Regions from separate parts of the Lentilactobacillus terminaliae genome, predicted to be linked through region 2. Evidence: predicted binding sites of a transcription regulator. Region 2 holds the regulator's gene; the other holds the start of a gene.
What was found. Region 2 encodes NrdR, which represses ribonucleotide reductase genes. Its sites were predicted from a motif close to ACACNATATATNGTGT; they were not measured.

Region 1 (3,199 bases), 180 kb from region 2:
ATCAATGTTTGAGTGATCAGTAATAAAGGTTAATGCTCTAACCATAGTCTCAACAGAGTGACCAAAGTCAGTTGCTTGCATCAAATTATTAATGTTAGTTGATCCTAAGTTACATGAGATGTCCTTACCAAGTGTACTATACCGTTGTTGATTATCAACAGTGGATGGTGTTTGTACTTGAAGGATTTCAGAACATAAATTACTCATAGTGATTTGACCATCGATAGGGTTAACACGGTTAGCAGTGTCAATATTAATTACGTAAGGATAACCAGATTCCTGTTGTAACTTACTGATTTCTGTTTCAAGATCACGTGCCTTGATTTTTTTCTTGGCAATGCTTTCGTTAGCAACCAAATTATCGTATTCAGCAGTAATGTCAACGTAAGCAAATGGCTTACCATATTCGCGTTCTACATCGTATGGACTAAATAGGTACATATCTTCATTGTTCTTGATCAATTCGTAGAATTTATCAGGAACGATAACACCAAGTGAAAGGGTCTTAAGTCTGATTTTTTCATCAGCATTTTCTTTTTTGGCAGCCAAGAAGTCAATAATATCAGGATGGAAGACACTTAAATAAACAACTCCGGCACCTTGACGTTGGCCAAGTTGGTTAGAATATGAAAAACTGTCTTCTAATAACTTCATGACAGGAACAACTCCTGAAGCCGCACCCTCAATATGCTTGATTGGTGCGCCAGCTTCACGAAGGTTGGTCAAGTTAATTCCAACACCACCACCGATTCGAGAAAGTTGTAAGGCGGAGTTGATTGTTCGACCAATCGTGTTCATGTCATCGGTGCTTTGAATTAGGAAACATGATACAAATTCACCACGGTTTTCCCGACCAGCATTCAAAAAACTAGGTGTAGCAGGTTGGTAACGTTGATGAATAATTTCATCAGCAAGATCCATAGCTAATTGCTCGTCGCCATCAGCAAAGAAGAGGGCATTAGCAGCCACTCTGTCGGTGAAGGTTTCCAGATATGAGTCATTATCATTAGTTTTTAAAGCATATTGAGCATAAAACTTGTATGCAGCCATAAATGACTTGAACTTAAAATGTTGTTGGCCTAAATAATCATATAATTTTTCAATGAATGCAAAGTCATACTTATTGATAAAAGCCTCTTCATAATAGTTATTATCGATCAAGTAATCGAATCGGTCTTTTAAGGAATCAAATTTAACTAAATTAGGTTCGACATTTTCTTTAATAAATGCGTCGAGGGCCTCTTTATCTTTATTTAGAGGGATTTGACCGTCAACTGGAATGTTGATTTGATTATTTAAATCGAAGTATGAGACATCCTGCAAATTGTGTAAGGACATGCTATAAACCACTCTTTCTTTGAATTTTGAATAATAAAATAGCGGGCTTGAATGTTGCCCGCTTTGGTAAACTAGTGTGTTAAAATGGACAAAGGCTAATTAGCGATTGACTGAAGTTGATCAGGACGGAATCCACTAAAAGCTTGTTGACCATCAACATCAACAACAGGAACGGCCATGAATCCACGTTGTTTTAAGTAATCAACGTATTCAGGTTGTTCGTTAATGTTGTGTTCTTCAAAAGAGATGTTATGTTCAGTAAGGTAACGCTTAGTCATCTTACATTGCATGCAGTTGTTTTTTGAGTATACTGTGATTTTTGCCATTATATGCACCTTCCTAATGGAAATAATTCCTTTGTTCTACGATTTATAGTTTACACTACCCGCAGGGAAAATCAAAGACAAAGCACAAGATATTGTGATATTTTTTCACGATAATACTAAATATAGGCATCTGTAGGCGTTAACGGCAGCTATTAATCTTAAGGAGTTTTATGATGACAGATAATCAATTTTACTATTCAGAGCACCCAGATGTTGTCTCTGACCCACAAAAATGGAACTTTACGTTGTTAGGAAACAACATTTCGTTTACTTCAGACAACGGAGTGTTTTCTAAGAAAACAGTGGACTATGGAAGCCGCGTGTTAATCGATAACATTGATTATGATAAGATTCCTCAGGGTCACATTCTGGATTTAGGTTGTGGTTATGGTCCAATCGGACTGGCGATTGCCAAAAAGTTCCCTGAACGGCATGTGGACATGGTTGATGTAAATGAACTTGCTTTGTCACTTGCACGACAGAATGCAACTGACAACGGAATCACTAATGTAAATATTTTTACTAGCAATGTGTATGAAAATGTGACTGATCAGTATGCCGCAATTATCACTAACCCGCCAGTTAGAGCTGGTAAAGACGTGGTTGATAGTATGATTGCAGAAGCAAAAGCGCACTTGCTTGCTGATGGAACATTAACAATTGTTCTGCAAAAAAAGCAGGGCGCACCATCGGCTAAGAAATTGATGGAAAAAACATTTGGAAATGCAGACATTCTGAAACGAGATAAGGGATATTATATCGTTCAAAGTATCAATGAAGGGTAGATAAATTTGGAAGCTGAACAAACTTATTTTATGCAACAGGCATTAGTTGAAGCGAAAAAAGCTTATTTGATTAATGAAGTGCCCATTGGGGCAGTGGTCGTTCATGATGGCAAAATCGTTGGTAGAGGACATAACCTTCGTGAATGGTTAGAAGATGCTACGGTGCATGCGGAATTGGTAGCCATTCAAGAGGCATGCAGGACATTAAATAGTTGGCGTTTAGTCGATTGTGATTTATATGTAACGATTGAACCATGCCTGATGTGTTCTGGTGCCATCATTAATTCTCGAATCAGTAGAGTATTTTATGGTGCTCCAGATCTAAAAGCTGGCGCAGTTAATTCTTTATATCAGACTTTGACTGATTCACGATTAAATCATCAAGTAGAAGTTTTTTCGGGGCTATATGCAGATAAATCAGCACAGTTGATGAAGGATTTCTTTAAAGCAGCTAGAAAAAAACGAAAATCGGTAAAATAAGCTGGTATTTGTTTCCATAATTTGTTATGATATTTAATGCCGTAAGGCCTTGAGACAAAGGTTGACTTACGAATTGTGTCAGGTCCGGAAGGAAGCAGCACTAAGTATTTTCGATCTTGTGTCTCTCGTTTATAGAAATTTAACTCCTGACAAGGTTTGTCAGGAGATTTTTTTTACGATTAATTAAGAATGTCTTGATTGGAAAGTTTCAAGCATTCATACTATAATTGTTTAGACGTGAACCAATATTTCGGGAGGAAAAACGATGAG
Region 2 (3,199 bases):
GGTAAAAGTCGAAAAGTGGTCAAACCATTCTTATTGGATCAAAGTAATATTGCCGGTTTGGGAAATATTTATGCTGACGAAGTATTATGGATGAGCAAAATTCACCCTGAAAGACCCGCTAATTCACTAACCAAACCAGAATTAGTTGAATTAAGGAAAAATATTATTTTAGAACTTCAAAAGGCCATTGCTGGTCATGGAACCACTGTTCATTCTTATTCAAATGCGTATGGTGAAGCAGGTAGTTTCCAGAATCAACTCAATGTTTATGGGCGTGAAGGTCAACCATGTTTGCGCTGTGGGACACCTATCGTTAAAATCAAATTAGCTCAACGAGGAACTCATTTCTGTCCTCATTGTCAGGTTTTACCTGAGGAGGGTTAGCATGCCTAAGATTATTGGTTTAACTGGTGGAATTGCCACTGGTAAGACCCAGGTATCTAATTACTTGAAGTCATTAGGCATCTCAGTTATCGATGCAGATATAGTGACTCGACAAGTAGAATCAAAGGGTCAACCAGGTTTGGCGGCCATTATTGACAATTTTGGGGATGAGTTTTTGAATGAAGATGGTGAGCTAGATCGGCAACGGTTTGGTAACATGGTTTTTAGTTCAAAGCGGTCGTTAACTAAGCTCATTCGAGTCATCAATCCGTTTATTGAGCAGGAAATATATCATCAAATCGAATTGCATTCATCAGAAAATGTGATTGTTCTGGACGCCCCAACGTTGTTTGAAAATGGGTACAATAGTATAGTTGATGAGATAGTATTGGTTTATGCGGATCCAACAACGCAACTTACTAGATTAATGAATAGAAATCAGTTGGCGACTGCTGATGCAATGAAGCGAATTGCCAGCCAGTGGTCATTAACAATTAAACAAGAGCTCGCCGATGTAGTTTTTTATAATTCAGGTGAGTTTAACTTAACTAAACAACAGATAGATAATTGGATAAAAAAAGAGAATTTTAAGGAGTGATCGTTCATGCAGTGTCCTCATTGTGGTCACAATAGTTCCAAAGTTATTGACAGTCGACCAACTGATGATGGTCGGGTTATTCGACGCAGACGTGAATGCGAAAATTGTGGCTTCAGATTTACCACTTTTGAACGAGTTGAAGTTACCCCGTTATTAGTAATCAAAAAGAATGGTAATCGTGAAGAATTCAATCGTGAAAAGTTGATGAAGGGAATTGTTAGGTCAGCTGAAAAACGTCCAGTATCAATGAACGCGATTACTGACCTGGTTGATCGGGTCGAAAACCGTCTTCGCTCAAGTGGAGATAGTGAGGTTACCAGTAATGAAATTGGTGAATATGTGATGGAAGATCTTGCATCTTTAGATCAAATTGCCTACATCAGATTCGCATCGGTTTACCGTCAATTCAAGGATATGTCAGTCTTTTATAAAGAATTAAAAGAAATGATGGAAAAAAATGATAACAGTTCAACGGATAATAGTGGTGATAAATAAATGGTAAATGAGGAAAGACTGTCGCCAGATAGTCGATTCGCAACAACAGCTCGTAATAGTAATCAGGAACCGAATCTTAGCGTATTAACCGATCTATATTTACCATTGATTGGTTCAAACGCTTTTTCGTTGTACATGCTATTATTTGGAATTGCTAGAGAAGATAAGTATCAATTCAAAGCACATTCATTCTACGAACTGCAATCTATTCTTAATTTATCACTTTCAGATATCGAAACGGCTCAGCATAAACTCGAAGCTGTTGACTTGTTATCAACGTCTATCGGTAATGAAAAAGTTTATCGATTTGCGATGCATTTACCTCTGTCATCTGCAGAATTTTTGCGAACCGATTTATTAACCACCTTACTATTAGGGAGAGTTGGTAGTGTAACTTTCAAACAATTGGTTCAAAGAGTCGATCAGCCACAGAATGATTCAAAAGAGACGCAAGATATCTCTGCTTCTTTATTGGATGTCTTCACTGTTACCAAGACAGCGGTGCAAAATCCACCCAAAGAAGTCGTTGAATTACAACAGAGAAAAGCTGATCACTCAAGACTATCTGTAAACCAACAGGCTCTAAAACAAAATCCGTTTGATTTTAATTTGTTGATTGAAGTTTTGTCGAATTCATTTATTGATATCGAAAGTGTAAAGACTGCATATAACGCCATAATTGCGGAACATTTACTGTATGATATTGATGAAGTTACGATGAGCAAGCTGATTTTAAAAGCCGTTGATTTAAAGAACAATCAATTAGATACTGACCGTTTAAGTCAGGTAATTGCCAATGATTATCAGAATGCTACTACAGGCCAAATGAAGAAGACAGTTGTGCAGGCCACTAAACCAGTTGCTAAGGCTAGTCAGTCTTCGTTTGACACGCAAACTAAGCAAATTATCTTGATTGCCCAAAAGACTGCTCCACTAGCTTTCTTGAATCAGGTCAAAAAACAAAAGGGCGGTTTTGTTTCTAGTAACGAGCAACGAGCAATTAGAGACTTGGTAGCTAAAGACATACTGCCAATTCAAGTCATTAACATCATGACTTACTATGTTCTGGTCAGCATGGGGAATGCCACAGTGAATAAGGGTCTGCTTGAAGCAATCGCTAATGATTGGGCACAGAAGAAAGTGGCTACTGCTGAGGATGCGATTGTTGCAATCAAGAAAAGACAAGAAGAGCAATCACAACCAAAAAAGAATACCAGAAGGCAGTCTAATGGTCGTCACACAGTCAAAGAAACATTGCCAGATTGGGCGAAGAGAGAGAATAGAAATAAGGACTTGTCAAGCAGTACGATGACTCCTGAAAAGGCAAAAAAGTTAAAAGAAAAGTTGGATAGACTAAATATAAAGAAAAAGTAGGTGAATTGAGTGGAAAATGTCTCTGAATCGATGAAGAAAATTTTGGCTAGTAAGCATTTGAATGATAATTTTGATAAATTGGTTACGGCTGTGAAGCAAGACCCTGAAATCACTGATTTTGTGAAAGAACACCAATCCGAATTAGCTAGTGATGCGGTCGAACGGTCGATTGCTAAATTGTATGAATTTTATAATGTGAAGCAAAAAAATGCACACCAGGAGAAAACGTTTGCTCCAGGATATTTACCTCATTTGGTGGTAAACGACCGTTTAATTGATATCATCTACAGTGCCTCTCCTGAAGTGCAGGCAAGACAGAAAGAGCTGGCACAAAAACGATTGATTACG

Region 1: a site for NrdR is predicted at 1,747-1,762, ahead of nrdH (glutaredoxin-like protein NrdH). Genes of this name have one in related genera too.

What each region holds. Positions count from the first base shown of each region.
Region 1 is NZ_CP168151.1:760,017-763,215, forward strand. Features, by position in the region: gene nrdE (class 1b ribonucleoside-diphosphate reductase subunit alpha) at 1-1,338, opposite strand, end outside; gene nrdH (glutaredoxin-like protein NrdH) at 1,434-1,664, opposite strand; gene O0236_RS03795 (class I SAM-dependent methyltransferase) at 1,838-2,449, shown strand; gene tadA (tRNA adenosine(34) deaminase TadA) at 2,450-2,929, shown strand; RNA gene ffs (signal recognition particle sRNA small type) at 2,977-3,063, shown strand; gene dnaX (DNA polymerase III subunit gamma/tau) at 3,195-3,199, shown strand, end outside.
Region 2 is NZ_CP168151.1:937,597-940,795, forward strand. Features, by position in the region: gene mutM (DNA-formamidopyrimidine glycosylase) at 1-384, shown strand, start outside; gene coaE (dephospho-CoA kinase) at 386-982, shown strand; gene nrdR (transcriptional regulator NrdR) at 989-1,477, shown strand; gene O0236_RS04675 (DnaD domain protein) at 1,478-2,851, shown strand; gene dnaI (primosomal protein DnaI) at 2,861-3,199, shown strand, end outside.